DNA from 4 places in the Hymenobacter canadensis genome. Region 2 is predicted to be linked to each of the others. Evidence: riboswitches for the same ligand, from Rfam matches in the RefSeq annotation. Region 2 holds a riboswitch; each other region holds the start of a gene.
The links. A riboswitch is a leader RNA that binds a small molecule or an ion and turns the genes downstream of it on or off. The one in region 2 is predicted to bind S-adenosylmethionine.
Positions count from the first base shown of each region.

Region 1: linked by a shared signal. The riboswitch ahead of O3303_RS08110 (phosphoadenylyl-sulfate reductase) and the one ahead of O3303_RS17665 (O-acetylhomoserine aminocarboxypropyltransferase/cysteine synthase family protein) in region 2 are both predicted to bind S-adenosylmethionine.
Region 3: linked by a shared signal. The riboswitch ahead of metH (methionine synthase) and the one ahead of O3303_RS17665 (O-acetylhomoserine aminocarboxypropyltransferase/cysteine synthase family protein) in region 2 are both predicted to bind S-adenosylmethionine.
Region 4: linked by a shared signal. The riboswitch ahead of O3303_RS03510 (ATP-grasp domain-containing protein) and the one ahead of O3303_RS17665 (O-acetylhomoserine aminocarboxypropyltransferase/cysteine synthase family protein) in region 2 are both predicted to bind S-adenosylmethionine.

Region 1 is NZ_CP114767.1:1,875,603-1,883,548, forward strand. It holds gene O3303_RS08085 (PD-(D/E)XK nuclease-like domain-containing protein) at 66-776, opposite strand; gene O3303_RS08090 (cyclase family protein) at 949-1,566, opposite strand; gene O3303_RS08095 (MGH1-like glycoside hydrolase domain-containing protein) at 1,699-4,344, opposite strand; gene O3303_RS08100 (SDR family oxidoreductase) at 4,604-5,422, opposite strand; gene O3303_RS08105 (hypothetical protein) at 5,476-5,853, shown strand; SAM riboswitch class I at 5,906-5,997, shown strand; gene O3303_RS08110 (phosphoadenylyl-sulfate reductase) at 6,311-7,096, shown strand; gene cysD (sulfate adenylyltransferase subunit CysD) at 7,244-7,946, shown strand, end outside.
Region 2 is NZ_CP114767.1:4,132,957-4,140,902, reverse strand. It holds gene O3303_RS17680 (erythromycin esterase family protein) at 1-1,126, opposite strand, end outside; gene O3303_RS17675 (lipocalin family protein) at 1,289-1,705, opposite strand; gene O3303_RS17670 (LysM peptidoglycan-binding domain-containing protein) at 1,939-2,220, shown strand; SAM riboswitch class I at 2,639-2,752, shown strand; gene O3303_RS17665 (O-acetylhomoserine aminocarboxypropyltransferase/cysteine synthase family protein) at 3,136-4,518, shown strand; gene O3303_RS17660 (homoserine O-acetyltransferase family protein) at 4,734-5,783, shown strand; gene O3303_RS17655 (homoserine dehydrogenase) at 5,773-7,023, shown strand; gene O3303_RS17650 (carboxylesterase family protein) at 7,096-7,946, opposite strand, start outside.
Region 3 is NZ_CP114767.1:3,349,941-3,357,886, reverse strand. It holds gene O3303_RS14370 (DUF5686 and carboxypeptidase-like regulatory domain-containing protein) at 1-1,610, opposite strand, end outside; gene O3303_RS14365 (PA14 domain-containing protein) at 1,788-2,933, opposite strand; SAM riboswitch class I at 3,115-3,228, shown strand; gene metH (methionine synthase) at 3,302-7,033, shown strand; gene metF (methylenetetrahydrofolate reductase [NAD(P)H]) at 7,143-7,946, shown strand, end outside.
Region 4 is NZ_CP114767.1:814,116-822,061, forward strand. It holds gene O3303_RS03485 (M48 family metalloprotease) at 1-98, shown strand, start outside; gene O3303_RS03490 (Gfo/Idh/MocA family protein) at 393-1,418, shown strand; gene O3303_RS03495 (hypothetical protein) at 1,432-2,022, shown strand; gene O3303_RS03500 (EcsC family protein) at 2,054-2,803, shown strand; gene O3303_RS03505 (DUF4890 domain-containing protein) at 2,941-3,387, opposite strand; SAM riboswitch class I at 3,788-3,881, shown strand; gene O3303_RS03510 (ATP-grasp domain-containing protein) at 4,311-5,300, shown strand; gene O3303_RS03515 (LLM class flavin-dependent oxidoreductase) at 5,464-6,483, shown strand; gene O3303_RS03520 (amino acid permease) at 6,754-7,946, shown strand, end outside.

The DNA.
Region 1 (7,946 bases), 2.3 Mb from region 2:
TTTTCTAATTCAGGTGAATTACTTCTTATAATACTATTAGGCTTTCTGATTTTCTATGCATCGGCCTATTCAGTGCCCAGCAAGGCGTCGCGCACGTCACGCACGGCGCCGGCCACCGCAGCTGGCACGGGCGTGTCGGGCTGTAGCTGCCGGAGCAGGCGCAGATACTTGGCGCGGCCCTCCGAGAGCATGAAGCGCGGCACCTCGTACACGAACAAACTGAAGGGCTCCACCTTCTGCACCCCTACCAGCACAAACCGGTCGGCGCGCAGGGCGTCGGCGTAGAAGGCGGCCTGCCGGTCGTAGTCGTAGCCGCTGCACTGCGCCACAAAGTGCTGATGGTCGCGGGCCAGGGTGGTTTTGAAGTCGATGATAGTGTAGGGCTGGCCGGGCTGATCCACGATGAGGTCGGCGCGGAGCTTGCAGAGCGTGCCGGTCACGGCTTCGGTGAACACACAACTGGGCTCGGCAATGCCAGTTTGCAGCCACTCGCTCACCTGCGGGTTCAGCTGCACGCCTTCCACCATCCACCACACCAGCGTGTCGTTGATGCCGGGCAGGCCGGGCTCGTAGAGGTCGGGCTCGAGCAGCGCGGTGTGGAAGGCCGTGCCCAGCCCCAGCGCACCGCTGGACGTGGTGGGGCGCGGCGGCCGGCCGTTCAGCGCGTCGCGCAGGCGGGACAGGTCGGAGTTGGCAATGGCGGGCAGGGCGCGGTAATCGTCGTAGGGTACGCGCAGCAAATCGGGGCGCGGGGTGGTAGCAGCAGAATCAATCACGGGAACAGAACAGCGCAGCCAAAGAAAAGGCTCCGCATTGAGGGGTTTGGGAGGAAGCAGTATAGGTATTTTTACGGTAGGAAGCCGCCCGAGGCCGGTGCCACCACTGCCTACGCGGGCCTGAACCGGGCCAGACCAGTTCCGCCACCATCCCCACCCGCGGCACTCCAGGCTACTCCAAGCAGCGGGCCAACACGCGGGCCGGGGCCCCATCAGCGCCGGCTATTTTCAGGGGCAGGCACAGCAGCTCGTAGCGGCCGGGCGCGGCGTGCTGCAGGGCCAGGCCTTCGATGATGCTGATGCCGGCGTCGAGCAGGGCGTGGTGGGTATCGGCCGGGCCCACCGATATGTAGTCGACCCCGACGCAGACGACGCCCTGGTCGCGGAGCCACTCGGCGGCATCGGCGCGAAGGCGCACGAAATCGGGGTCGAAGGGCCGGGTGGCCCAGTCGTGGCGGGAGTTGCGGGTTTTGAACAGCACCCGGTCGTGGGGTTGCAGCTGCAGGTGCTCCACGGCGGCCCGCGTGATAAACCGCTCGTCGTCGACCTCCACCAGCAGCGCCGGACCCATCAGGGTGCTTAGGTCCAGCTGCGTGACGTCGGGGCCGTCGGGCAGGAAATGGCGCGGGGCATCCACGTGGGTGCCGGTGTGCACGCTGAGGCTCATTTCCGTGACGTTGGCGGCGGCGCCGTCGGCCATGCTCAGGGTTTTGCGGATGCGCACCGGGGCGTTGTCGGGCCAGTAGGCCATGCCGTCGGAAATAGTGGTCGTGAAGTCAAGCCAGGACATAGTTGTAGGGCTTAGGGATTAGGGCTTGGGGCTTAGGAAACTAGGAATTGGGACTTCGGGAATAGGGCTTGGGCTCGGAAAGTGAAACATTCCATGTCCTAAGCCCCAAGCCCTAATTCCTAAGCCCTAAATCTATTCTTCCAGATGGCGGTACTGCAGGAGCTTGGCAATGAGGCCGGTCCAGCCGGTTTGGTGGCTGGCGCCGAGGCCCTGGCCGGTATCGCCGTGGAAGTATTCGTGGAAGAGCAGGTAGTCCTGAAAGTGAGGGTCGGTTTGCAACTGCCGGTCGTCGCCGAAAGCGGGGCGGTGGCCCTGCTCGTCGCGCAGAAACAGCTTGGTGAGGCGCTCGGTGAGGGCCTGGGCAATTTCCTGCAGCGTGTGCATGTGGCCGGAGTTGGTCGGATACTCCACCTTGAACTCGGGCCCATAGTAGTGGTAGAACCGCTGCAGCGACTCGATAATCAGGAAGTTCATGGGCATCCAGATGGGGCCGCGCCAGTTGCTGTTGCCCCCAAACAGCGACGTGGTGGACTCGCCCGGCTCGTAGGCCACCACGGCATCTGGGCCATCTTCCACCTGCAGCCGAAACGGGTGCTGGAGGTGGTAGCGCGACAGCGCCCGCACGCCGTAGTCGGACAGGAACTCGGCCTCATCGAGCATGCGGCGCAACAGCAGCTTCATGCGGTGGCCGCGCAGCAGCGAGAGCAGGTGGCGCTGGCCTTTGCCGGGCTCCTGCCAGCGGCTCACGAGGGCCGCCAGGTGCGGGCGCTGGTCGAGAAACCAGTTGAGGCGGCGCACAAACTGCGGCGCCCCGCGCAAGGCGTCCTCATCCAGCACCTCCACCGCAAACAGCGGAATCAGCCCCACCATGGACCGGATGCGCAGACTGATGCGGCCTTTATCGGGCGTGTTGAGCACGTCGTAGTAGAACTCGTCCTGTTCGTCCCACATGTCAATCTCGCCCTCCGAGAAGCTGCTCATGGCGTGTGCGATGTAGAGGAAGTGCTCGAAGAACTTGCTGGCCATGTCCTGATACACCGGGTTGGTCTTGGACAGCTCCAGCGCAATGCGCATCATGTTGAGGGCAAACATGGCCATCCAGCTGGTGCCATCGGCCTGCTCGATATGGCCACCGGTGGGCAGCGGCGCGCTTCTATCAAACACGCCGATGTTATCGAGGCCCAGGAAGCCGCCCTCGAATACGTTGCGGTTGTGGCGGTCCTTACGGTTCACCCACCACGTGAAGTTCAGCAGCAGCCGGTGAAACATGCTTTCCAGAAAGGCCGTGTCGGGGTTGCCGCTGTGCTTGAGGCACATTTTGTAGACCCGCCAGGTGGCGTAGGCGTGCACCGGTGGGTTCACGTCTTCCAGCTTCCACTCATAGGCCGGCAGCTGGCCACTGGGGTGCATGTACCAGTCCTGGCAGAGCAGGCGCAGCTGCTGCTTGGCGAAATCCACATCCACCAGGGCCAGCGGAATGCAGTGAAAAGCTAAGTCCCAGGCCGCGTACCACGGGTACTCCCACTTGTCGGGCATGGAGACGATGTCGGCGTTGCTGAGGTGGCGCCAGCCACTGTTGCGGCCGTGCCGGCGTTCGGGCGGCGGGGGCGGCATGGCCGGGTCGCCGTCGAGCCACTGGGGCACGTCGTAGTAGTAGAACTGCTTGCTCCAGAGCATGCCGGCCAGGGCCTGGCGCTGCACGTTGCGGGCGTCGGCGCTAGCCAGGTCGTGCTGCAGGTCGGCGTAGAACTGGTCGGCCTCAGCTTTGCGCTGGCTTATCAGCGCTTCAAACTCTTCAAACGGCGCCGCGAGGCCGGGCGCGGCCAGCCGCACGCGCACCGTGCGGCTCTCGCCGGGCGGCACGCTGAGGGTGTAGTGCGCGGCGGCCTTGGTGCCTTCCCGGGTTGGGTTGACAGCTTTTGCCACGCCCTGCACCACATATTCGTGGATGCCGTCTTTGCAGTAGGGGGCGGGATTGGGCGCTTCGTACAGGCGGGCCGTGTTGGTTTCGTTGTCGCAGAACAGCAGCGCGCAGGGCTGGTCGGCAGGCTGGTCGCAGTAGAGCTCCAGGACCGGCAGCTTGGCGTGGTCTACGCAGATGCGGTGGTCATCGGTGGCGGCCAGGCGGGGCTTGTAGGCGTCGTTGCCCCAGCTCCAGGTGTTGCGAAACCAGAGCTGCGGCAGCACGTGCACGGGCGCTTCGTGGGGGCCTCGGTTGTGCACTGTAATCTGCATGAGCAGGTCGGCGGGGCCGGCCTTGGCGTAGTCGAGAAAGACGTCGAAATACCGGTCCTCGCGGAAAATGCAGGTATCGGTCAGCTCAAATTCGGGCTTCTGGCGGTTGCGGCGGGCGTTTTCGCTCACCAGCCAGTCGTACGGAAACGCGTGCTGCGGATACTTGTAGAGCATCCGCATGTAGGAGTGGGTGGGCGTGTTGTCGAGGTAGTAATACAGCTCTTTCACGTCCTCGCCGTGGTTGCCTTCGGGGCTGCTGAGGCCAAACAGGCGTTCCTTCAGGATGGCATCCTGCCCGTTCCAGAGGCCCAAACCCAGGCACAGCAGCTGCTGGTCGTCGCAGACGCCGCCGAGGGCATCCTCGCCCCAGCGGTAGGCCAGGCTGCGGGCCATGTCGTGGGTGGTGTAGTTCCAGGGCTGGGCGTCGTCTGAGTAGTCTTCGCGCACGGTGCCCCACTGCCGGTCGCTCACGTAGGGCCCGAACTGGTGCCAGCGTTGTTGGCCCTCTTTCAGCTCCTTCTGTCGGCGCTTTTCCTCGTTCATTGGATGGAATTTCTGAGTGATAAAGGCACCGTATCGTCGTGCCGCTGGCCCTGGTCTGCGCCGACGAAGTCGGCAAGACCGGTGGCCGGCCCACCGCCCCGGTCTCCGACCGGAGGACGCGCAGCGGCCATGCCGCATGGCGCCGCCCGAGTTCTACGCCAGTCTGGAGACTGGCCCGATTCGGAGGCCACCGGTCTTGCCGACTTCGTCGGCGCAGACCGGGGCTAGTGCGGCCAGCCGCCAGCCGCCGACCGTCTGCTCAGCCGTTGTCGGCGAAGCCGGGGTAGAGCGTCATGCCGCCATCGGCGAAGAGCGTGATACCGGTCACGTAGTCCGACTCGTCGGAGGCCAGCCACACGGCCACGTGGCCGATGTCGGCTGGCTCGCCGACGCGGCCGTAGGGAATGAGCGTGAGCAGGTTTTTCTCCTCCTGCGGCGTGTCGCGGGCCGAGTGGTTGATGGGCGTGGCAATGGCGCCAGGGCCGATGCTGTTCACCCGGATGCGGTGCGGGGCCAGCTCCTGGGCCATGGTCTTCATCAGCTGCATGACGCCGCCCTTGCTAGTGGCGTAGTTGACGTGGCCGGCCCAGGGAATGAGTTCGTGCACCGAGCTCATGCAAATGATTTTGCCGGTGGCTTTGGAAATTTCCGGCTGCGGACCGCGCCGCACAAACTCGCGGGCGGCCTCGCGGGCGCACAGAAACTGCCCGGTCAGGTTCACGCCAATGACTTTCTGCCACTGCTCCAGGGTCATGTCCAGCAGCGGGGCATCGTCCTGGATACCGGAGTTGTTGACGAGGATGTGGAGCGTGCCGGCCTGCTCGCGGATCTGGTCGAACATGCGCAGCACGTCCTCTTCCCGGCTCACATCGGCCTGCACGGCCGTGGCCTGGCCGCCGGCCTGCTCTATTTCGCGCACCACTTCGGCCGCATCATTGGCACTGCGCGAGTAGTTGACGAACACCCGGGCGCCCTCGGCGGCCAGAGATTTAGCCACCCCGGCCCCGATGCCGGAGCTACCGCCCGTGACGAGGGCTACCTGGTTTTGGAGGCGCTTGGAAGAAGAAGGTGCAGGCATAGTTGGCAGGCAAGGTGTACCCTGTAAGACTAGAATGCGCGGCCGTAGGTTACATGAAGTTTCCGCTACCACCGCTGAAAAGCAGTTTTCTGAGGTCAGTTTTCGCCCAAAAGCCGCCAGCATTTCTCTCCCTGAACGGGGCCTGCCGGGGCTGTTTCGGCGACGCCGTTCGAGAGGCTGTGGCCAGCTCAGCCGCTGTGGCAAACTGCCCGGCCAGACGTAGGGCATGGCAGCAGATTCTGCGCTTTGCAAGGCTGCCTGCGCGTCATTTTTTCAGGCATTTGCCGCACATCCTGCATCACTCTTCACAGTCCGAACACCTTTATTATTTCCTGTTCAAAATACTGAAAACAAACGCATTAACTCATAATACAAAATCTCAGCACCGCACTGTAAAAGCCCTCATCACAAAATATAATTTGGAAGTGTAAAATTTCAACTTCTACCTTTGTGCCACCAATTCTTTACCCCCCGAAAGGATTGTTTTTATACAGAGGCGTGGAGAGACAGGCTCGACGAAACGCCGGCAACCAGCGGACCTTCCGAAACGGTGCCAAGTCCTGACCATATAAAAACAACAAGCCGTGAAATCCTTGTTCAACACCGCCACCGTTTCCGCTACCTTCTGTGCCGTACAGCATGGATGTTGTGGTATGCGAGGCATGGGCTGTTGTCAGGGCTAGGCACGCTCCCGTTTTCCTGGTTTGTGCGCCGCCTGCCGCTGAGCTGACTTGCGCGTTTTCGCCGTTGGCCAGGGGAACCGCACGCCCTTTTCTGTTGCGCCGAAAACCGCGCTGCGCCGCTGCGTAGGCCGTTTTCGCCGAAACCATCTTCCGGCCGGAATGCCCTTGCCCCAGGCGGGCCCCTTCCTCCTCACCCTTCCTGCTCATGTCCGTAGCTGATGCTGCGCCGGCCGCCCACGCCTTGCTGGACCGCCTGCGCCCTCACCTGGTGGCCGCCTACGCCCTGGAGCGGCTGCGTCTGGTGGCCGACACCTTCCCCGGTCAGGCCGTTTTTTCCACCTCTTTCGGGCTGGAAGACCAGATTATCAGCCACCTGATTTTCACCCACGACCTGCCCATTGCGGTGTTCACCCTCGATACCGGTCGCAACTTCCAGGAAACCTATTCCACCTGGAACAAGACGCTGATCCGGTACCAGAAGCCCATTGCGGTGTACGCCCCGCAGCGCGAGGACCTGGAAAACCTGCTTCTGCAGAAAGGCCCGAACTCGTTCTACGAGAGCGTGGACAACCGCAAGGAGTGCTGCCACATCCGCAAGGTGGAGCCCCTCAGCCGGGCCCTGGCCGGCCGCGGGGCCTGGGTCACCGGCATCCGGGCCGAACAATCCCAGAACCGGCAGACCATGGACCCGCTGGAGTGGGACGCGGCGCACAACCTCGTCAAGATCCACCCGCTCTTCGACTGGACCTGGGAGCAGGCGCTGGCCTTCGTGCAGCGGGAGGGCATTCCGGTGAACCCGCTGCATCAGCAGGGTTTCGTGAGCATCGGCTGCGCCCCCTGCACCCGCGCCATCAAGCCCGGCGAGGATTTCCGGGCCGGCCGCTGGTGGTGGGAGGACCTCGCGGCCAAGGAGTGCGGCCTGCACGCCACCACTCATCACGACGGCCCCGACCCGGTGGTGGAGCCGGTACCAAACCACATGTCATCCTGAGCGGAGCGAAGGACCTTACCCCGCCAGAACAGCTCTGCGCCCTCTGCGTCCTTTCCGAGCTAAAAACAGCTGAACGACCATCGTGCAAACGTAATAAGGTCCTTCGCAAGCTCAGGATGACATTCAAAACCTAAAATCCAGAAGTATATGAGTACCACTTTCGATTACCTCGACCGGCTGGAAGCCGAAGCCATCCACATCCTGCGGGAGGTGGCGGGGCAGTTTGAGCGGCCGGCCCTGCTGTTTTCGGGCGGTAAGGATTCCATTGTGCTGACGCGCCTGGCCGAAAAGGCCTTCCGCCCCGGCCGCTTCCCCTTTCCGCTGGTGCACGTGGATACCGGCCACAACTTCCCCGAAGTGCTGCAGTACCGCGACCTGCTGGCCGCCCAGCTGGGCGAAAAGCTGGTGGTGCGCAAAGTGGAGGACACCATTCAGCGCCAGCGCCTGCGCGAGCCGGGCGGCAAGTTCCCCAGCCGCAACCCGCTGCAGACCTATACGCTGCTGGAGGTGATTGAGGAGTTCGAGTTCGACGCCTGCATCGGCGGGGCGCGGCGCGACGAGGAGAAGGCCCGGGCCAAGGAGCGCATCTTCTCGGTGCGCGACGAGTTTGGCCAGTGGGACCCCAAGCGCCAGCGCCCCGAGCTCTGGAATATCTACAACGGCCGCATCCAGAAGGGCGAAAACGTGCGCGTGTTCCCCATTTCCAACTGGACGGAGCTGGACGTGTGGCGCTATATCCAGCGCGAAAACATTCCGCTGCCCGACATCTACTTCGGCCACGAGCGCACCTGCGTGGTGCTGCCCTCGGGCCAACTGCTGGGCCTTTCGGAGCATTTGCAGCTGGATGCCG
Region 2 (7,946 bases):
CTTGCGCCAGCAACTCGGCTTCCAGCGTGCCCAGTGCGGGCGTGGGCACCGGCAGGTACTTTCCCCAGGAGCCGAAGCCGTGGGTGCCGCCGCCGGCCAGCGTGCCCAGCAAGTACACAGCCTCCGCGCCCAACCCAGCTTTCACGGCCTGCCCCATCGGGCGGAAGCCGTTGGTTTCCGCGTTCTTCAGCGCTGCCACTTTGTTGGCCAAATGGGGCAGGGCGCCCCAGCAAATTATTTTTTCCTGCGGATGCTGACGCGCGTACCAGAGCAGATTATCGGCCATTTGCGCGTCGCGGGGGTTGCTGGTGGTGGGCGTCCACTCCGTGGAGTCTTTCACGCCGGGGTCGTTGGTGGTGTAGTCGTGGGCCATGGCCTGGAGGCTGCGCAGATTTTGGAGCCAGAAGGCGGCCCGCTCCCGACGCCGGGCATCGGGGCCAACGGCCACTTTTTCGAGCACCTTGCGGGCCTTGTTAACCTGCAGATTGAACAAGCCAATCTGGTGGGAAGGCGGGAACAGGTAAAGCTCGCCCATGGTGCTAATGCACTCATCCAGGTAATCGTAGGCGATGCCGTCAGCGCCTTTCTCCGGCTTGAGGAAGACTTCCAGCTCTTCCAGCAACTCATCCTGATAAGCCCCGCTCAACTGGTAGTCGAACCCAGCTACCTTCAGCTTGCCTGGCCCCAGCAGCGGCAGCAATTCCCGAAACTCGCGGGTACTCGTCCACACGCCAAAAACGCTGTTGTCAATTGCCTCGGCCGCCGGCGTGCCTTTCTGCAACTCCCGCTGGGCTCGGTCCAGCTCGTAAAAGCCACTTTCGAAGGCCACCGTGGTAAAGCCCATACGCTCCTGCAGAAAGCGCATGAGCCGGATTTTGGCTTCGAACACGTTGCCTTCCCCGTGGGTCGGCTCGCCCAGCATCACCACCCGCGCCCCACCAATTTCCTGACGCAGAAACTCCAGGTCCGGGAAGTCGGTGTCGGTGGGGCTGATGCTGCGTATGGGATGGGTGGGCAGTGAGGCGGCAGCCGCACTTTGAACGGTAGCCGGGGCCATCTGGGCCCGCAGCGGGCCGGCCGCGAAGGCCAGCAGGCCACTCAGGGCTAGCATTTTTATAAAGGACATAGCAAAACACCTTGATTGTATCGGGTGGCAAGCTAAGCAGCTCGTGTATTAATGCTTACTACAGTACCATCACCCGCCTGAACGCACAACAAAAAAGCCCTTCCGCATAGTGCGGAAGGGCTTTTCAACTATTTAAACTGCTACTGTGGGTACGCAGCAGGACTACTCTTTCTCGAGACGCAGCTCAGCGCCAGCGTCGCTTTTCAGCGTGAGCTTGTCATCGGTGAGCGTTACTACGTTGAACGAGTTGCTTTGGGCAGCACCGTCGGGCGTCATGGTAATGGTTTTGCCGGCTTGGTCGAAGGTGTACTTGCCATTCACAGCACCCGCGGGCGAGGTCATGTTGTACTTACCGTCAGCGAAGAACGTGATCCGCTCGTCTTCCTGCATGTCGGTTTGCTTCACTTTGTCGCCGGCAGCGCTCAGTTCTTTGTCGGTTTTCCAGATTTTGCTCTGGGTGCCGTAGAGCATATTTACACCTTCTACTTTGCCTTCTTTGCTGCCGCACGAAGCAGCAAACAGCGAAACGAGCATCAAGAGGCTGGCCAGGTAGCGGAACGGATGGGAGAGAGTTTTCATGGGATACCGTGAATTGGTTGAGAGATGGAAAGCGTGTCTGCACCGGCCAGACAGTCTGGCCAACAGCGGGAAAACCCCAGTGTTGCGCTTCTTACGGTAGGTTGCGGCAAGATGTTTAAAGCAGGTATATATGGCTCAATAACTTATTGTCGATCTTGGCGTAAGAAGCCAGACGACAGGCTTCCGGGCTGAAAGTCGGCTCTTCTCCCACTCTTCCAAACCAACGCACGACTATGGGACTCTTTGATTTTCTCTCGAACGAAGGCGAAAAAAAGCCCGTTGAACCTGTTAAGCCCGCTACCACCGGCGGTGCTACCGATTTCTTCGGCAACGCCAACCAGGCGGCCGGCGACACCTACACGGTAGTAAGCGGCGATTCACTTTCCAAAATTGCCCGCAACCACTACGGCGACGGCACCAAATGGAAGCAGATCTACGAAGCCAACAAGGCCATCATCGGCTCTGACCCCGACAAGATCGAAATCGGCCAGGTACTGACCCTGCCAAAAGAATAGCCGTTTCCATTTCAAGGAAATGTACTAAAAGCCGCCTTGCAAAGGGCGGCTTTTTTTGTGTCTTTTCCTGGCGCTTTGGACACTAGCTAAGCTGGTTTCGCCCCCGAAAACCGGCTGGCCGCCGGCGGCATTTTCAGCCACCACCACTGCTGCAGCGGCAGTAGTCGGGGCCTTTCCGGTGCCTTACAGAAGCCGGCACATCCGATTAGCCGAATAAACTATCAATCATATAAATCAAAATATCAGATATATACACACAATTTTCACTACAGACACAGCCATCCAGAGTGCGCAGACGGCGTTTTTTCGCTCGCGCCAAAAAAAATAACGGGCGACTATTGCAGATATCAAAACTGCGCCTATACCTTTGCAACACCAACCCGGTACTCCCCCGCTCGCGGCGGGGTAGTTTTCATAGGATTTATACAGAAGTGGCGAGAGAATAGGCTCCCCGACCCACTGGCAACCTTCGACCGCGCGAAAGGTGCCAATTCCTACCCGACCAGCCATCCGGCGGCGGGGCATATAACCTCGGAGTACCATGGAAAACACCCTCGCTTTCGCCCCCCAGTATCCCACCGCTCCGGCCACCTTCGGGTCTGCCGCTTCGCCGTGGGGTTTCCGTGTTTCTGCGGTTGCCGCTCTGGCTGCCGGCCGAATGCGAATGCGCGGCTGTTGCGGCGCGTGTTGTTGCTGTTGCTAGCCTGAGTCCGGCTACGCAGCGCCCCTCCCCCCTCCTCCACACCTGACCGGTACCGGCCTGCTACGGCCCCCGGCCCCTCCTTTGCCTCAACCTGGCCTGTTCCGTGCGCGGTTCGGCTGGTTCGGCAGAGGCCTCTGCTACGCTTCGGCGCGGCATTTCAGCGGTCTACGCTCCCCTTTCCCATACCAAACGCCTTCCAAACCAGCCCTGCCATGTCCACGCAGAACCTCCACTTCGAGACCCTTCAGCTCCACGCCGGCCAGCAGCCCGACCCTGTTACCGGTTCGCGCGCCGTGCCCATTCACCAGACCACCAGCTACGTGTTCAAGAACGCCGAGCACGGGGCCAACCTGTTTGCCCTGAAGGAGTTCGGCAACATCTACACCCGTCTGATGAACCCGACCACCGACGTGTTTGAGCAGCGCGTGGCGGCCCTGGAAGGCGGCGTGGCGGCCCTGGCAGTATCGTCGGGGCAGGCGGCGCAGTTCATTGCCCTCAACAACATTCTGCAGGCCGGCGACAACTTTTTGAGCACCAAGCACCTGTACGGCGGCACCTACAACCAGTTCAAGGTGGCCTTCAAGCGGTTGGGCATTGAGGCGCGCTTCGCCGACGGCGACCAGCCGGCCACGTTTGAGGGCCTGATTGACGAGAAGACCAAGGCTATTTACTTGGAAACCATCGGCAACCCCAGCTTCAGCATTCCGGATTTTGAGGCCATTGCCGCCATTGCCCGCAAGCACGACCTGCCGCTCATCGTGGACAACACCTTTGGGGCAGGCGGCTACCTGTTCCGGCCGCTGGAGCACGGCGCCAGCATCGTGGTGGAATCGGCTACCAAGTGGATTGGCGGCCACGGCACCAGCGTGGGCGGCGTGATTGTGGACGGCGGCACCTACGACTTCGGCAACGGCAAATTTCCGCAATTTACGGAGCCTTCCGACGGCTACCACGGCCTGGTGTTCAACGACGTATTTGGCAAGAATGGCCCGTTCGGCAACATTGCCTTCATCATCCGGGCCCGGGTGGAAGGGCTGCGCGACTTCGGCCCCTCGCAGAGCCCGTTCAACTCCTTTTTGCTGCTGCAGGGCCTCGAAACGCTGAGTTTGCGGGTGGAGCGCACCGTGGAAAACGCGCTACGCGTGGCTACCTGGCTGGAGCAGCATCCGCAGGTGGAAGCCGTGAACTACCCCGGCCTGCCCAGCAGCCCCTACCACAAGCTGGCCCAGAAATACCTGAAACGCGGCTACGGCGGCGTGCTCACCTTCGCCATCAAAGGCAGCAAGGAAACCGCCACCCAGTTCATCGACAACCTGAAGCTGGTGAGCCACCTGGCCAACGTCGGCGACGCCAAAACGCTCATCATCCAGCCCTCGGCCACCACGCACCAGCAGCTTTCCGACGAGGAGCAGCGCGCCGCCGGCGTATTGCCCACGCTGCTGCGCCTGTCGGTGGGCATTGAGCACTTTGACGACATTCGGGCCGATTTGCAGCAGGCCTTCGATGCCGTGCGCAACGCCGCCACGCCGGACGCCACAGAAACTACGCTGCTGCCCGAGCCGCAGCCCGAACATGCCGCACCGCTGGAGGTGTAAGTGAGAGTGGGGTTATGGGCGGGCTGTTTTGAGAGGGCAGCCCGCCCCGCCTCCCGCCTTGCGGCACGCGGGCAGGGCATCGGTTTTTTTGTGAGAGAGGAAACCGATGGCCTGTGCCCGCCCATGGCCGGGGCTGGGCCGGCACTGCCGGCTCAGCCTGCGGGCTATGGATATTTTCAAGGCCCCGGTGGCCGATTCGCACCGCTAATCATACTATGAGTTCTACCATTTCCTCCGACGAGCCGCACGTGTTCCGGTTGCCCCGGCCGCTGCGGCTGGAAAACGGGGCGCTGCTGCCGCAGGTGGAAGTAGCCTACCAGACCTACGGCCGCCTCAACGCCGCGCGCGACAACGTGGTGTGGGTATGCCACGCCCTCACGGCCAACGCCAACGTGCTCGACTGGTGGCCCGGCCTGTTCGGGGCCGGCTGCCACTTCGACCCGGCCGACTGGTTTGTGGTGTGCGCCAACGTGGTGGGCTCCTGCTACGGCAGCACCGGCCCCGTGGCGCCGCCCAATTCCACGGCGGAGTCGCTGTACCACGCGTTTCCGCTGCTGACCGTGCGCGACCTGGTGGCGGTGCATGAGGCGCTGCGCGAGCACCTGGCTTTGCGCCAGATCAATACGCTGATTGGAGGCTCGCTGGGCGGGCAGCAGGCCGTGGAGTGGGCCGTGCAGCAGCCTACGCTGTTTGAAAATCTGGTGCTGATTGCCACCAACGCCCGTCATTCGGCCTGGGGCATTGCCTTCAACGAGGCGCAGCGGCTGGCCATCTTCGCCGACCCGACGTACGCGGCGGCCACGCCCGAAGGCGGCGCGGCCGGCCTGCGGGCCGCCCGCGCCATGGCCCTGCTCAGCTACCGCAGCTACGATGCCTACCAGCGCAGCCAGACTGAACCCACCGACGACGCGCTGGACGGCTTCCGGGCCAGCTCCTACCAGCGCTACCAGGGCGACAAGCTGGTGGCCCGCTTCAACGCTTACTCCTACGTAGCCCTGAGCCGCACCATGGACTCGCACCACGTGGGGCGGGGCCGCAGCGGGGTGCGGGAGGCGCTGGGCCGCATCCGGGCCCGCACCCTCGTGGTGGGCATCACCTCCGATGTGCTGTTTCCGCCCACCGAGCAGCAGCTTTTGGCCCAGCACATCCAGGGGGCCATGTATGCCGAAATGGACTCCCAGTACGGCCACGATGGCTTTCTGCTGGAAACCACCCAGCTCACGCATTTTCTCGAACGATTTTCCGTCCAGACCTATGTCCATTAATTCTGCTCCCGCCCCTGCCCCGCTTCGTATTGGCCTGATCGGGTTCGGCTGCGTGGGCCAGGGCCTCTACGACATCCTGCAGCAACAGCCCGAATCGGGCTTCGAAATTGCCCGCATTGCCGTCAAGAGCACCACCAAAGCCCGCACGCTGCCGCTGGACCGGTTCGATTTTCAGGCCGACGACCTGCTGCAGGATGCTTCGCTGGATGTGCTGGTAGAGGTGATTGACGACGCCGACGAGGCTTTTCGGCTGGTGCGCGAAGCCTTACGCCAGGGCCGCCGCGTGGTCACGGCCAACAAGGCCATGCTGGCCCGCCACCTGCAGGAGCTGGTGCAGCTGCAGCAGCAAACCGGCGGCACGCTGCTCTACGAAGCAGCTGTGTGCGGCAGCATCCCCATCATTCGCACCCTCGATGCCTACTTCGGGGCCGAGCCACTGCGCAGCGTGACCGGCATCCTCAACGGCTCCTCAAACTACGTGCTGACCCGCATGGGCGAGCAGGGCGCCGACTACGCGCCGGCCTTGGACGAGGCCCAGCAGAAAGGCTTCGCTGAAACCGACCCCGCGCTGGACATGGGCGCCTTCGACCCACGCTCCAAAACCGTGATTCTGGCCGCCCACGCCTACGGCACGTTCCTGCAGCCCGATGAGGTGTTGAACCTGGGTATCGAGAGCATCAGCGCCGTGGATATTGCGTTTGCCGCCACGCTGGGCCGCAAAATAAAGGTGGTGGCCGGCTTGCAGCGCCTGCCCGACGGCCGCGTAACGGCCCTGGTGACGCCGCTGCTGGTGGCGCCCGAGTCGCCGCTCTACGCCGTCGACCATGAATTCAATGGCGTGGTGATTGAGGCCGATTTCGCCGGCGAGCAGTTTCTGCGGGGCCGCGGGGCCGGTGGGCACCCCACTGGCTCGGCCGTGCTGGCCGACCTAGCCGCCATCCGCCAAGGCTACGCCTACCAATACCCGAAGCTGCACGCCGCGCCACTCACCTACGCCACCGACCTGGAGCTGGAAATCTACCTGCGCACCGATGAGGACCGGCTGATTGACGCGCTGGACTTCACCGAAATATCGGAGGAAGCCGACGAGGACGGCTACGTGGTGGGCTACGTGGCCCTGGCCAACCTGCTGCGCCTCCGCGACAAGCTGCGCGAATACGGAGCCTTCGTGGTGCGCACCGGCCAGGTGCGGCCCCTCTCCTCCCCGGTTGCAGCCCGGGAGTTTGAGGATGCCCTGTAGAACAGTCTTTACAGCAAAATGCCCCGCCGACGGCTTGTCGGCGGGGCATTTTGCTGTAATGGAATTGCCTATCTACTCAAACACCACTCGCACGTCGGCCAACTGCTCGGCGCGCACTATATAGGTGCCGGCGGGCAGGTTCTCGCGTAGCAGCAACTGGTCGGGCTGCTGCCAGCGAAAGCGGCGCACCACGCGGCCGGTGAGGTCGAGGAGCTGCGCTTGCTGGGGCCGGAACGCTACGCCGCGCGGTACGGCCAGCCGGATTTCAGTGGTGGCGGGCACCGGGTAGGCCTGGGTGCCGACTTTACCGGTGGCCCTGGCGGCGCTCAGCACCGTGCCGGGCTGACGCAGCAGCGGGCGCAGAAAGTCGCGGATGGTTCGGAAGGTGGTATCGGCGTAGGCCAGGCCGGCGGCGCTGGTGCTCTCGAAGGGAATGTGGCCGGCGCCGCGCAGGGTGCGCAGCGTGTTGGGGATGCCCACGGCGGTGGCGCGGGGATTGAGCCGTCCGCTGCCTACCACATACTTGGGCGGCAAGCCGCCCCCGACGCGGCCCTGCGCGTAGGGCACTACCGCATCGGCAGTGCCGTGCACGCTGCAGAGCGGCGCGTTGCCGGGTTCCAGATAATTCACGCTTTCGGTGGCGCCGCTCAGGTTGAGCACGGCCAGCGCGGCGCTGCTGTAGCCGGGGTTGCCACTGCTGCCTTCGATGCCGCCCAGCGTCGCCAGCCCCACGTAGGCCGGTACTTCGCTGTCTTTATCAAGATAGCCGACCTGCAGGGCCGCAAACGCGCCGGCCGACGAGCCGCCGACCACGATGTAGCGCGGGTTGACGCGGTAGGTGCGGGTGGTAGCGGCGTCGCGGCGGAAGAAGCGCACGGCGGCACGCAGATCCTGCATGCCCCGGATGGAGGCCCGGGCCACGT
Region 3 (7,946 bases), 780 kb from region 2:
TCGTTGTCGAGCAGGGCCACTTGGTCGAGGTCGTGGCGGTACTCGAAGCCGATGGTGGTCCAGGAGCGGCGGTCAAGGACATGGGTGGCACGGGCGCCGTACTTGAAGCGGCCGTCGCGCACGCCGTAGGCCAGGTAGGCCCGCACCGTCCAGTCGCGGCTGATTTCGGGCGTGGTCCGGAATCCGATGCGGGGCCGCAGCCCCTCGATATTGTTGTAGCCGATGGTGGCCAGCACCGGCCCCACGTCGAATTTGCCCACCCGGTAGTAACCGTTCACCACCACATCGGCCACTTCCAGCAACGAGCGCACGGCCGGCAGCTTGCGCACCGAATCCAGCACCATCAGCGTGCGCTGCTCCTGCACGCTCAGCGTATCAGGACGGTTGCGCTCAAAGAAATTGTCGGGCTCTTTGCTGGCCGGGCCCACTGGGGGGGCCAGGGTTTCCAGCGGCCGGTCGTAGAAAGCCAGCGGGTGCTCTTTCTGAGCCTCGAAGTTGGAGTTGATGGTGACAAAGCGGGCCACCACGCCGGTGCTTTGCTTGCTGGGCCGGATGCTCACCACCACGCGCGTCTGCAGCGGCAGCCAGGGGCCGGCCGCAGTGGGCGTCATATCCTGCTTCACCTTGATCTGGTCGATGAAGTTGAGGTTGGCTTCGGGGCTGACGTACACGTCGATACGGCGCAGCGCGTAGCTGTCGGCCGTAATCCAGATGGTGCCCGTGAAGGCCAGGTCCTGGGCGCGGCGCGGCGTCACGGCCAGCTGGTAGCAATAGTCCTTACCGATGAAAATCGAGTCCTGCAGCTCGTATTCGTAGGCGAACTTCCAGCCGTCGGCAATCGGCGACACGAAGTCCTTGCCCATGATCTGCTGCCAGTTGCGGTAGAAGTCCCAGTCCTGAAACGAGGAGCCCGTCACCTGCGAAATCACCGAGCCCTCGCGCGGGGCCATGCCGCGCATGCGGCTGTGCCGGATTTCCTCGCGGCGGCGTAGCGGCTGGCGCAGCACATAGTAGCGCGAGTCGATTTCGGTAGCGAAAATGGGCACCACCGGCTTGCCGTCGGCGCCGCGCTCCAGGCCGAGGCTGTCGGCCACGGCGGTCATCTGGCGCAGCACCTTGCGGTTGCTCACCTGCGCGGGCAGGTTGTTGAGGCTGATTTCGGTGCGGTTATAGGAGTCGAACTCGAACGCCTCGAGCGAGGCCTTGTTGTTGCGGTTTTTTTGCTGCTGCACGCGCCGCATGATGGCGTAAGCCGGATTTTCGCGGGGGCGCACTATCACCTCGCCCAGACTCACGGCCCCGGCCCCCAGCGCAAAGTCGATGGTCTGGCGCGCGGCTTGCCGCCGGATGGGTTTCTTGAGGGCCGCAAAGCCCATGGCCGAAGCCACCACAGTGTCGGCCGGGGCGGTGCTGAGGGAGTAGCGGCCGTTTTCGTCGGCGGTGGCGCCGGCCGTGGTGCCGGGCACAAACACCGACGCGAACGGCACCGGCTTGCCCGTGGCCGCCTCCGTGATGCGCCCGGTCAGCAGGAGCTGTTGGGCCTGCGCCGGGCCCACTCCGGCCAGTAGCAGCAGTAAAAACAGGACGCCGAAACGGTAAGAAAACAACAAGGGCAATCGGCAGCTAGAAATCAGATAAATGACAGACGGCGAGGCGCAAGATACGGCTTTCGGGTAGCCATGTTACGCCCTTCAGAAGGCCCAAGCAAAAAACTCCGCCCTACGTTCCCTATTCCTTATACACAGAAGGATTGTAGTCAGGTTATCAAATTGTTAGGTCAGGTTCTTCTACTGCACCACCACTTCTACGCGGCGGTTGCGGGGGCGTTGCTGTGGGTCGCGGTTATCGGCCAGCGGGCGGGTGCCACCGTAGCCGCGGGCCGCCAGCCGCACCGAGTCGATGCCCTGCTGCACTAGGTACTGCCGCACCACGCGGGCCCGCTGCTCGGAGAGGCGCAAATTCAGCTGGGCGTCGCCCACGTTGTCGGTGTGGCCGGCTATTTCCAGGCGCAGGGCGGGCTGCTCGCGCAGGCGGCGGGCCAGGGCGTTGAGCGTGGGTCGGGAAGTGGGCAGCAGCGCGGCCGTGCTTTGGGTGAAATACAGGTTGGGCAACGCCACGGCCGTCCCTCGGTTCAGGCTGGCCAGGTCGGGCAGCACCGTGTCGGGCAGTGCGGGCCGTGGCTGCGGAACTGGGACCGGTGTGGGCCGGGGGCGTGGCGCGGGCCGGGTGGGGCGCGGTGCAACGGCAGAAGTCGGCCGCCGCCCAATCACCAGAGCCGATTTGACGGGCGTGATAGTCACGCCCGGTGGCAGGCCAGCCGTTTGCGGGCGGGCGGGTGGCGCAGGCTGCGGCGTGGCGGCCACCGGCACTGGCTTGGCTGAGGCCGGCAAAGCGGAGTAGAGGTAGCGGGCCGGAATGGCATCGGGCTCAATAGTGGAGTTAGGCAGTTGCCAAGCCAGCAAAGCGCGCGTGTCGAACCCCACCTGGTAGTACTCCACGCGCAGCGGGTAATAGCGGCCGCCTTCCAGCTGCAGCTGCGCCGTCACCAGTGTCACGGGCTGGTTGCGCCAAGAGCTGATGATGCGCTTGCCGCCCACCCACACCCGCATGCCATCGTCGGTAGGAACCTGAAACGTGTACAGCCCCGAAACTGGCGCGTAGAGGTGGCCCGTCCAGCGCACCGAAAAGTCCTCGCCGGCCAACCCTTCGCCCGGCGGCACAAAATGCCCGGTCACCTGCCCGGCGCGGTTGCGCTCCAGCGTCCAGTTGAAGTCGATGGTAGGGTCGAGGCGGGTGAAGGCGAGGTGCCCGAAGTTGCGGCCATTGTAGTAGGCACCCTGCAAGCCGGTGCCGGCGGTGGCGGGCATGGCCTGGCCCCAGCCCAGCTGGCTGGTAGTCAGCAACAACAAGAGCAGCCAGAGTCGGGGACGCATAAGCCAGAGGAGTAGGGGAGAAATAAATAACAGCAAGCCAACGCCGGAAAACAGTGGCTTGATATAGCCTTGGCGGCCAACAGTCCACCCTGGTTTGCGGTTAGCTGCAAGAAGCTACCGCCGCCAACCACCGAAATCCGGGAATTGAATTTCGGAAATTCCGGTTGTATCTTCGCTGTGTTACTTATCCAGAAAGACCGAGGGATTGGGCCCGATGACGTCTTAGCAACCTGAAATAAAACAAGGTGCTAACTCCCTTTTCAAGGCCTTTACGGGCGTTGGAAGAAGATAAGTACGGAACCGGCCTTCGCGCCCGGCTCTTTCTGGATAGGCACTTTTTGCTGCTGATTTTCTCTAGAAGAGCCGATATGCCGACCGCCCTCACCACCCCCGCCACTACGTCCCCCCTTCACGACATCCTGCGTCAGCGCGTGCTGATTCTTGACGGCGCCATGGGCACCATGATCCAGCGCCACCCGCTCACGGAGGAGGATTTCCGGGGCACACGCTTTGCCGACCACTCGCACCCGCTGCGCGGCAACAACGATTTGCTCAGCCTCACCCGGCCCGATATCATCCGCGGCATTCACGACGAGTACTTCGCCGCCGGGGCCGACATGGTGGAAACCAACACGTTCAGCGGTACCACCATCGCCCAGGCCGACTACGCGCTGGAGCACGTGGTATATGAGCTGAACTACGAGTCGGCGCGGCTGGCGCGGGAGTCGGCGGATGCCTTTACGGCCCTGACGCCCGACAAGCCGCGCTTCGTGGCGGGGGCCGTCGGCCCTACCAACCGCACCGCCAGCCTCTCGCCCGACGTGAACCGCCCCGGTTTCCGGGCCGTGACCTTCGATGAGCTGGCCACCGCTTACCTCGAGCAGGTGCGCGGCCTCGTGGACGGTGGCTCCGACGCGCTGCTGATCGAAACCATCTTCGACACGCTCAACGCCAAAGCGGCTTTGTACGCGGTGCAGAAGTTCTTCGACGAGGGCGGCAAAGTGGTGCCGGTCATGATTTCGGGCACGATTACCGACGCCTCGGGCCGCACCCTGAGCGGGCAGACCGTGGAGGCCTTCTGGAACTCCATCCGCCACCTGCCGCTGCTGAGCGTGGGCCTGAACTGCGCCCTCGGGGCCGACCAGCTCAAGGTGTATATCAAGGAGTTGAGCCGCATTGCCGACGTGCACATTTCGGCTTATCCCAACGCCGGTTTGCCTAACGCCTTTGGCGGCTACGATGAGTCGGCCCAGGAATTTGCGGGCGTGGTGGAAAACTACCTCAAGGAAGGCCTCGTGACGGTGGTGGGCGGCTGTTGCGGCACCACGCCCCAGCACATTGGCGAGCTGGCTCGGCTGGCCGAAAAGTACGCGCCGCGCCTCTTGCCGGAAGTGCCCAAAGCCACCCGCCTGAGCGGCCTGGAACCGTTCGGCGTGTACCCCGACAGCCTGTTCGTGAACGTGGGCGAGCGGTGCAACGTCACCGGCAGCCGCGCCTTTGCCCGCCTTATCCGCACCGGCAACTACGAGGCGGCCCTGCAAGTGGCCCGCGACCAGGTGGAAGGCGGCGCCCAGGTGATTGACGTGAATATGGACGAAGGCATGCTCGACTCGGAGCAGGCCATGACGACCTTCCTGAACCTGATTGCCTCGGAGCCCGATATTTCGCGGGTGCCCGTCATGATTGACTCCTCGAAATGGAGCGTGCTGGAAGCCGGCCTCAAGTGCGTGCAGGGCAAGAGCATCGTCAACTCCATTTCCCTGAAGGAAGGCGAGGACGTGTTCCGGCAGCGGGCCCGCACCGTGCGCCAGTACGGCGCGGCCGTGGTAGTCATGGCCTTCGACGAAAACGGCCAGGCCGACAGCTACGAGAAGCGCATCGAAATCTGCCAGCGCAGCTACGATATTCTGGTGAACGAAGTCGGCTTCCCGGCCGAGGACATCATCTTCGACCCCAACATCCTGACCGTGGGCACCGGCCTCGACGAGCACCGCAACTACGCCGTGGACTTCATCGAAGCTGTCCGCTGGATTAAGCAGAACCTGCCCGGGGCCCTCACCAGCGGCGGCGTTTCGAACATCAGTTTCTCCTTCCGCGGCAACGATGTGGTGCGCGAGGCCATGCACTCGGCCTTCCTCTACCACGCCATCCGCGCCGGCCTGGACATGGGCATCGTGAACCCCAGCCAGCTGGCCGTGTACGACGAGGTGCCCCAGGATTTGCTGGAGCTGGTAGAAGACGTGCTGCTCAACCGCCGCCCTGATTCCACCGAGCGCCTCGTGGACTTTGCCGAAACGGTGAAGCAGAAAGACAAGGTGGAAGTAGTGGCCGACGCCTGGCGCAGCCTGCCCGTGAAGGAACGCCTGCAGCACGCGCTGGTTCGCGGCATCACCGAGTTTATCGACCAGGACACCGAGGAAGTGCGGCAGCTGGTCGGCCGCCCGCTCGAAGTAATTGAAGGCCCCTTGATGGCCGGCATGAACGTAGTAGGCGACCTGTTTGGGGCCGGCAAAATGTTCCTGCCCCAGGTGGTGAAATCGGCCCGGGTGATGAAGAAAGCCGTGGCCTACCTGGAGCCCTATCTGCTGGCCGACAAGCAGAGCGGCGACCGGCAGACGGCCGGTAAAATTCTGCTGGCCACGGTGAAAGGCGACGTGCACGACATCGGCAAGAACATCGTGGGCGTGGTGCTGGCCTGCAACAACTTCGACATCGTGGATTTGGGCGTGATGGTGCCGCTGGAGCGGATTCTCGACGAAGCCCAGAAGCAGCAAGTAGACGTCATCGGGCTAAGCGGCTTGATTACACCGAGCCTGGATGAAATGGTGTACGTGGCCCAGGAAATGGAAAAGCGCGGCCTGAAAACCCCGCTCCTCATCGGCGGCGCCACCACCTCGCGCCTGCACGCCGCCGTGAAAATTGCGCCCAACTACAGCGGCCCCATCGTGCACGTCAACGACGCGTCCCGCTCGGTGGGCGTGGCCGCGGCTTTGCTCGGCTCGGCCGATGTGGAATACGCCCGCACCGTGCGCGAGGAGTACCGCCAGCTCCGCGAGGACTACGCCGGCCGCCAGCGCGACAAAAACTACCTGACCATCGAAGCCGCCCGCGAAAACGGCTTCAAGGCCGACTGGGACACTACGCCCATCGTCAAGCCGACCTTCCTTGGCACCAAGGCTTTGGAGGACTACGACTTGGCCGAGCTGGCCACATACATCGACTGGACGCCGTTCTTCCAGACCTGGGAGCTGAAAGGGCGCTACCCGCGCATCCTCACCGACGAGAATGTGGGCGAGGCCGCCACCCAGCTTTTCCAGGATGCCCAGGCCATGCTTAAGCGCATTGTGGGCGAAAAGCTGCTCACGGCCCGCGCCGTTATCGGGTTCTGGCCCGCCAACACCGTCGGCCACGACACCGTGCAGATATTCGCTGACGAGAGCCGGACCGAAGTAGCCACCGAGTTTTTCACGCTGCGCCAGCAGAGCGAAAAAGCCGCCGGCGTGCCCAACCTGGCCTTCTCCGACTTCGTGGCCCCGCTCGAAACCGGCCGGGCTGACTACATCGGCGGCTTTGCCGTGACGGCCGGTATCGGCATTGAGAAGCACCTGGAGCAGTTTGCCGCCGAGCACGACGATTACAGCAGCATCATGATGAAGGCTCTGGCCGACCGCCTCGCCGAAGCCTTTGCCGAGCGCCTGCATCAGCGCGTGCGCGAGGAGTTTTGGGGCTACGACCCGGCCGAAAACCTGTCGAACGAAGACCTGATTCAGGAGAAATACAAAGGTGTGCGCCCCGCCCCCGGCTACCCCGGCTGCCCCGACCACACCGAGAAAATCACGCTGTTTGAGCTCCTCGACGCCGAAACCGCCACCGGCATCCGCCTCACCGAAAACCTGGCCATGTACCCGGCTTCCTCGGTCAGCGGGCTCTACTACGCCCACCCCGACTCCCGCTACTTCGGCCTCGGCCGCATCGGCCGGGACCAGGTAGCCGACATGGCCGAGCGCAAGGCTATGCCGCTGCCGGAGCTGGAGCGCTGGCTGATGCCGAATTTGAACTACGAGCCTACGGCGGTGCCTGCCCTTATGCCCCAGGGCTAAAGCCCTGGGCTACGCAGCGTCCATTACAGCCCTTTCTCCATCTCCTCCTCGTTTCTAATCCGCTGACTAGCCCAGGGCTTTAGCCCTGGGATGCCTGTGCCAGAGCAGTATGAAAGTAACCGAACACCTGACCCGCGCTGAAGGCAAAACGCTGTTTTCCTTCGAGGTGCTGCCCCCCAAAAAGGGTGAAAATATCCAGAACCTGTTCTCCAACATCGAGCCCCTGATGGAGTTCAAGCCGCCGTTTATCGACGTGACGTACCACCGCGAGGAGTACGTGTACCGCCAGCACCCCAACGGCTTGCTGGAAAAGAAAACCGTGCGCAAGCGGCCCGGCACGGTGGGCATCTGCGCGGCCATCAAAAACCGGTTCGACGTGGACACCGTGCCCCACCTGATCTGCGGCGGCTTCTCGAAGGAGGAAACCGAAAACGCCCTCATCGACCTGCACTTTCTGGGCATCGACAACGTGCTGGCCCTGCGCGGCGACCCGATCAAGAGCGAGGGCAGCTTCAAGCCCGACCCCGACGGCCACGCCTATGCCTGCGACCTGATCGGGCAGGTTTCGGATTTGAACAAAGGTGCTTACCTCGACGAAAAGCAGGATGATGTGTGGGCCACCAGCTTCTGCATCGGCACGGCCGGCTACCCCGAAAAGCACTTTGAGTCGCCGAACTACGGGGCCGATTTGCGCTACCTCAAGCACAAAGTGGACCGCGGCGCCGACTACATCGTGACGCAAATGTTCTTCGATAACGAGCAGTTTTTTGCTTTCGAGAAGCGCTGCCGCGAGGCTGGTATCACGGTGCCCATCATCCCCGGCCTCAAGCCGCTCACCACCCAAAGCCAGCTCACGATGCTGCCCCGGGCCTTCTACCTCAACATCCCGGAGGAGCTGGCCGACGCTGTGCAC
Region 4 (7,946 bases), 1.2 Mb from region 2:
CGCGCATCACCAACATCCAGAAAAGTGCCCAGGCCCTGGGCTGCGCCAGCCGCTCGGTCAGCAACACCAACTTCGCGGAGCTGAAGCGGATTCTGTAACGTCTGCTGCCTTCTGCTTCAATTCAAAAAGTCAGTTCTATTGCCTCAACCGGCCGGAACTGGCTTTTTTACGTTTCCAACAGACCGTAGCAGTAGCGCGAACTTTGTGGTTCGCGCCCTCGCGCCGGTAGAACTACCTGAATGAGGCAAACGGCGCGGGGGCGCGAACTACAAAGTTCGCGCTACTGGCTGCTGCGTGCGGCGTGGCTGAAACGAGCGGCAGGGGAGGTGCAGGAGAAACCCGCGTTTTTTCGGAGCTTGCCGAACATTCCTGTGCTCCGAAACCCGCTTTCCTTGGCTGATTCTCCTGCTGCCGTTCGTTTTGCCATCTGCGGCGTGGGCCACATCGGCCGCCGCCACGCCGCGTTGGTGACGCGCCACGCCGATGCCCAACTGGTAGCCCTCATCGATGCAAACCCCGAAGTCCAGGCTGCCCTGGCCACTGAGTTTCCCGGCGTCCCGTTCTTCGCCTCGCTCGATGACTACCTCGCCCACGGCCCCGCTGCCGACGTGCTGACCATTGCCACGCCCAACGGCCTGCATGCCCCGCAGGCGGTGCGCGGCCTGCGCGCCGGCCTGCACGTGGTGGTAGAAAAGCCACTGGCCCTCAGCAAAGCCGACGCCGAGCAAATTGTGCACAAGGCGCTGCAAACCGGCCGTTTTGTGTTTGGGGTGATGCAGAACCGCTACTCGCCGCCTGCTGCTTGGCTGAAGCAGGTGATGGACGAAGGCCGACTGGGGCAGGTGTATCTGGTGCAGCTCAACTGCTTCTGGAACCGCGACGAGCGGTACTACACGCCCGGCAGTTGGCACGGCACCCAGGCCCTCGACGGCGGCACGCTCTTCACCCAGTTCAGCCATTTCGTGGATTTGCTCTACTGGGTGTTCGGCGACATCACCAATATCTCAGCCCGCTTCCGCGACTTCAACCACGCCGGCCTCACCGAATTCGAGGACAGCGGCCTCGTCACGTTTGACCTGTTGCGCGGCGGTAGCGGCACCCTGCAGTACAGCACCGCCGTCTGGGACCGGAACTTGGAAAGCTCCCTCACGGTGGTGGCCGAGCACGGCAGCCTGCGCCTCGGCGGCCAGTACATGGATAAAGTGGACTACTGCCACCTGCGCGACTACCAGATGCCCGAACTTGCGCCCACCAACCCCGCCAACCAGTACGGCCCCTACCAGGGCTCCGCCGCCAACCACGTCCACGTCATCGATAACGTAGTCGACACCATCCAAAAGCGCGGCGTAGCCACTACCAATGCCCTGGAAGGGTTGAAAGTGGTGGAAATGATTGAGCGGATTTATGCGTTGAAATAATATAGCAGCAAGTATGGTTTATTTTATTGGTGGAATAAGGTTGTTTTATAAAGTTTTATTAATTGAGTGTGTTGTATTTTGCCTGAACATTTCTCTGTTATTTTCAGAAAATGCGTTGGATGCGTTGAATAAATCGAGAGAAAGTATTTCTATCGAGTCATCCTTATTTATTGTATTCTATGGGAGTGTGATAGTGCTTGGGCTGTGGGCGCTCAGCGAACTTGTTTTACCCCGTGAAGTGAGCCTGGTGAGCGGAGGAATGGTCGTCAAAAGAGGGTTCATTGTTGTCGATAGAATATCATATGATTCAATAAGTACTTTAACTTTCGACAAGGCCAATATTGAAAAGAGTCGCGCCGGGTCGCTCAAGAACGATACTGTGGCCAAGGGTGAGAAGGTGCAAATTCAGGCACATAATAAGACGGTTCAGGTTTATTCCTTTCAGATGAACGGGTATGCTGTTTTCAGGCAGAAATTAATTAATCTGTCTGTCAAAGCAAAAACTGTGGGCGCCCGTAAATATTCTGACGATGTGGACTATGGATTTCTATTCGTGGGTGGTTTGTTCGTGCTGGCAATGACTTACATTGTTGTGCTCAAGTAGATACTCATCCTGCTAAATCAACAAACCGCGGTTGAAATCCCCCGACCACCAAGCCCTCCACGACCTGCAGGCCTGGCAGCGCCGGATGCAGCAGCAACCCACTTGGCTGAACCAGATAGCGCGGCGCGTACAGGCGCGGCTGAATGCGTTGCTGCCGGAGAAAGTGCACGTGGCCATTACCGCGGCCATTCAGAAAATGGTGCAGGGCGTGTTGTTCGGGTCCACGCACACCACCCAACGGCCGGTATTAGCGGGCACACTGCAGGAGCGGGAGGCACGGGTGCGGGCGCGCATTCGGGCGTACCGCAACACGGCGGCTCTGGAAGGCGGCGTGACCGGGGCCGGCGGCTTCCTGCTGGGTCTCGCCGATTTTCCGCTGCTGCTGGGCATCAAGCTGAAACTGCTCTTTGATATTGCCGCCCTCTACGGCCACGATGTACGCAGCTTCCCGGAGCGGCTCTACCTGCTGCACATCTTCCAACTGGCCTTCAGCAGCCAGCACACCCGCCGCGAAACCTACCGCCAGCTAGCAGCCTGGCCCGAAACGCAGCAAACCGTTACGGCCGAAACCTTCGACTGGCGCACTTTCCAACAGGAGTACCGCGACTACATCGACCTGGCCAAGCTGGCCCAGCTGGTACCGGTGATTGGGGCGGCCGTGGGCGCCGTGGCCAACTACCGCCTGCTGGCCCAGCTCGGCGAAACGGCCATCATGTGCTACCGCCTGCGCTGGTTTGCCGAGAAGGGCCGGATTGCTGGAGAAGCGGATCCTGCACAGTAAATGTCATTCCGAGCAAAGCGAGGAATCTGAGTAAGCACATGCAACGTCAGCACCCATATTCCTCGCTCCGCTCGGAATGACACAAAAAAACAGCCCTGACGGAAACGTCAGGGCTGTTTTTTTGTAAACTGAAAAGCTTAGCCTTTGGCTTGCTTGCTGCCCTGGTGGGCTTTGCGCTTGGCCATGCGGTCCGACTGCAGTTGGCTGTACTTGGCGTACTGGTCAGCGCTCAGGATTTGCTTGAGTTGGGCATCGTACTGGGCTTTTTTGCCCTTCATGGCCTCATGCTGCTGGCGCTTTGTAGCGGGCGTGGTGCCGGCCTGGGCTTTGTAGGCCTGCATTTCCTGGGCGCGGCTCAGGTGTAGCTGGCGAACCTGCTCAGTCTGGGCGGCGGAGAGGCCGAGCTGCTTGGTGAGAGCCTGAGCGGCGTGGGCGGCGCGCTGCTCAGGCGTTTTGGCGGCCTTGTCGCCTTTCTCGCCCTTCATGCGGTGCTGGCCGTGGGCGGCTTTGGTGGGTAGCGTCTGGGCCGAAACGGCGGCGGCGGAGAACGAGAAAGCGGCGAGGATTACGAGGAACTTCTTCATGGCTATGGTTGGAAAAATTATGGCGGGTGAAAGAAGCCCGCTGCCGTCCGGACTGGCGTTTAGGCTTCTGCAGGGTCATTTGCAACTCCGATGCCAGTTTTCAGTGCCAAGCCCGAAAAAGCGCCTCTTGAAAAATTTAAATTTTCCGGTTAAACCTTCGTTTGCTGGCTCAGTCGCGGGTTTTTATCGGGGCTTATGCTCTGAAAAAGACTGGTTTCAGCACTGGCAGGCAAGGGCCGCTGCCCCGGCTTTGGGTTGGCAGGGGCAGGCTGCTGGAGTGGAAGAAACAATCGCCGGCCGCAACAAAACGTGGCGGTTCGGGCTTTGTACAGTCCGGGTTGCGGGGGCAGCAATCCGGTTTTACCTTTGCCCCATCAATTCTTTCTAGCCCGAAGGATTGTTTTTATACAGAGGCGCTGAGAGACAGGCTCGATGAAGCGTCGGCAACCACCCGGAACCCTCCGGAACGGTGCCAATTCCTGACCATATAAAAACAAGTTGCCGTGGACGCTTCCAACAACCTCCTGCATTCAACCTCCGCTTTTTTGGCTCCGGCTGCCGCGTTGCGGCTGGCGGGCCGGGGCTGTTGTTGCTGTTGTTGTCGGGCGTAGCTAGCCCTTTCTCTGTTTTCGCGGGTACGCACCCGCCGACGTCGCACGTCGGTCGGCTGCTGCGCTAAGCGGCTTCGCGCCCGCACCTCCTCTTTTTCTCGGATTGTCACCCGATGGCCGGGCCGGGCACAGGCTTTGCGCTCCGGTTGGCGGCCTGCGGTGGCTGCTGATTCGCTCGTTGCGCGGTTTGCGGGCGGCGTAATCGGCTAGGCCGGACTTCCGTTCCTGCTTTGTTTTCTCCCGGGAGCCGGTGGCGTTGCGCTGCTGCCGGCGCCGTTTCGTTTTTCATTTTCCGTCTTTTTGCTTCTGACTATGTCATCCCTCCAAAAGCCCATTGGTATCTATTTCGAGCACCCCGAGTGGTTTAAGCCGCTGTTTGCGGAGCTGGACCGCCGCGGCCTGCCCTACGAGAAAATCGACGCCGCCCATCACCTGTTCAACCCCTCGGAAAAGGAGAGCCGCTACAGTCTGGTGGTGAACCGCATGAGCTCGTCGGCGTACCTGCGCGGGCACGGGCAGGGCATCTTCCACACGGCCGGCTTTGCCACGCATTTGGAGCGTATCGGCACGCGCATCATCAACGGCTCGGCGGCCACGGCCATCGAAACGAACAAGGCTCGTCAACTGTCCCTGTTCGAGTTGCTGGGGCTGAAATACCCGGCCTCGCGGGTCATCAACCACGCCTCCCGGGCTGTGGACGCAGCGCGCGAGCTGCGCTTTCCGGTGGTGGTGAAGGTGAACATCGGGGGCAGCGGCGCTGGTATCATCCGCTTCGATACGCCCGAGGGCCTGCAGGCCGCCGTCGACAACAACCAGATCGATCTGGGTATCGACCAGACGGCGCTGGTGCAGGAGTACGTGACGCCCCGCGGCGGCCACATTCACCGCGTGGAAATGCTCAATGGTAAGTTTCTCTACGCCATGAAGGTGTATACCACCGGCGAGAGCTTCAACCTTTGCCCGGCCGAAATCTGCCAGATTCCGGAAGAGCAGTCGGCCGAGTTCTGCCTGACCGAAGCCCCGAAAAAGGGCATCCAGGTGGAAGCCTTCACGCCGCCCGCCGAAGTAATCGAAGCCGTGGAGCGCATTGTGGAGGCCGCCAAAATCGACGTGGGCGGCATCGAGTACCTCATCGACGACCGCACTGGCGACGTGCTGTTCTACGACATCAACGCCCTGTCCAACTTCGTGGCCGACGCCGTGAACGTGGTCGGCTTCGACCCCTACGCCCGCTTCGTGGACTACCTGGAGTCGCAGCTGCCGGTGGCGGCGGTGGCTCAGGAGGAAGTAGCCACGGCGTAGGCCGACGATTCATTCAAGCAAACAATCAGAACGTCATGCTGAGCGAAGGCGCAGCCGCAGTCGAAGCATCTCTACCGCTTCGTTGCAGTAGCAATCTAACGAAGCGGTAGAGATGCTTCGGCAAGCTCAGCATGACGTTCTATCAATCTCAACTCAACGAACCATGAAATTTGGCTATTGGATGCCCATATTCGGGGGCTGGCTGCGCAACGTCGAGGACGAGCAGATGCCCACCGACTGGAGCTACGTAAAGCAGCTGGCCCAGCGCAGCGAGGCCCTGGGCTACGACCTGACGCTGATTGCGGAGCTCTACCTGAACGACATCAAAGGCACCGAGGCGCCCTCGCTGGAGGCCTGGAGCACGGCCGCCGCGCTGGCCGCCGTGACCGAGCAGTTGGAAATTATGGTGGCCGTGCGCCCCACCTTCCACAACCCCGCGCTGCTGGCTAAGCAGGCCGCCAACATCGATTTGATTGCGCCCGGGCGGTTGTCGCTGAACGTGGTGTCGTCGTGGTGGAAGGACGAGGCCACCAAGTACGGCCTGCACTTCGAGCAGCACGACGACCGGTACGCCCGCACCCGCGAGTGGCTGGACGTGGTGACCAACGTGTGGAAGCAGGACCATTTCAGCTACGACGGCAAGTACTACCAAGTGGCCGACAACGTGCTGCAACCCAAGCCCGCCAAAGCCCCGTTCCTGTACGCCGGCGGCGAATCGGAAGCGGCCAAGGACCTGATTTCGACGCAGTGCGACGGCTACGTGATGCACGGCGACTCGCCAGAGCTGATTGGGGCCCGCATTGCCGATATGCGCCGCCGCCGCGAGCAGAAAGGGTTGCCGCCGATGAAATTCGGCGTGGCCGGCTACACCATTGTGCGCGACTCGGAGCAGGACGTGAAAAAGGAGCTGGACCGCATCACCAACGTGAAGGCCTCGGCCTCGGGCTACGGCAACTACCAGCAGTGGCTGGCCGGCACCCAGCTGGAGCAGCAGGTGTCGTTGCAAGACTACTCGGTGTCCAACCGTGGCCTGCGCACCGGCCTGACCGGCACGCCCGCCCAGCTGCAAGACCGGATTGGCGCTTTCGAGGCTGTAGGCGTTGATTTTTTCCTGTTGCAGGCCAGCCCGCAGCTGGAAGAAATGGAGCGTTTCTCCGAATCTGTTATCCAGGTAGTGGCGTAACTTGGTTGCCTGAAATTCGCCTGTCATCCTGAGCTTGCGAAGGATCTTATCACGTCGAAACGAGTCGTCAAAGGATAACTCGAACGTGATAAGGTTCTTCGCAAGCTCAGGATGCCAGATAGGCAAAGCCTGACACAACCCAAAAAATCCTAGCGTCCGACCGGACATATACCCATTTTGCAGTGCGTGCAGCCGCAGCAGCGGCCCGCAGTGTCTCAACACAACTATGCAGGAGACGCCCCGGCCCGGGGCGTCTTTTTCTCCCCTTTCATGATCAGAAAATCACTGGAACTGCTGCGGCAGGAGGCGGCCGAAACCGGCGCCGGAACGCTTAAACGAAGCCTGAACGGCTTCAACCTCATTACCATCGGCATCGGCGTGATTATCGGGGCGGGCCTGTTCTCGCTCACCGGCATTGCCGCCGCTAATAATGCCGGCCCGGCTGTCACGCTCTCGTTTGTAGTGGCGGCGGTGGGCTGCGCCTTTTCGGCGCTGTGCTACGCCGAGTTTGCCTCCATGGTGCCCGTGGCCGGCTCGGCCTACACCTACGCCTACGCCACCATGGGCGAGCTTTTCGCCTGGATTATCGGCTGGGATTTGGTGCTCGAATACTCAGTGGGCGCGGCTACGGTGGCCATCAGCTGGTCGCAATACCTGCTCAAGTTCCTGAGCAAGTACGGCATCATCGTGCCGCCGCAGCTGGTGATGTCGCCGTTTGAAACGGCCACGCTGGCCGATGGCAGCGTGGTGCACGGCTTCGTCAATATTCCGGCCATGCTGATTGTGCTGGCCATTACTATGATTATCATTCGCGGCACGTCGGGCTCGGCGTGGTTTAATGCGCTGGTGGTTACGCTAAAGGTGGCCGTGGTACTAGTGTTTATCGCGCTGGGCTGGCAGTACATCGATCCGGCCAACTACCAACCCTACATTCCGCAGAATACCGGGGTGTTCGGCGAGTTCGGCTGGAGTGGGATTTTGCGCGGGGCAGGCGTGGTGTTCTTCGTGTTCATCGGCTTCGATATCGTGGCCACCATGGCCCAGGAAACCAAGAATCCGCAGCGCAACATGCCCATCGGTATCATCGGCTCATTGCTGATCTGCACCGTGCTGTTCGTGCTGTTCGGGCACGTCATGACCGGTCTGGCCAACTACACCGAATTCAAGAACAGCGCCGCGCCGGTGGCTATTGCCATTGAGAAAACGCCCTACGCCTGGCTGTCGTCGGCCGTGATTCTGGCTATCATCATCGGCTACACTTCCGTGATTCTGGTGGATTTGCTGGGTCAGAGCCGGGTGTTTTTTAGCATGGCAAAAGACGGCCTGCTGCCCCCGGTTTTCGCCCGCATCCACGAGCGGTTCCGTACCCCCCTGCAGTCGAACCTGCTGCTGGGGCTGTTCATTGCGCTGTTTGCCGGCTTCGTGCCCATTTCGGTGGTGGGTGAGATGACGAGCATCGGCAC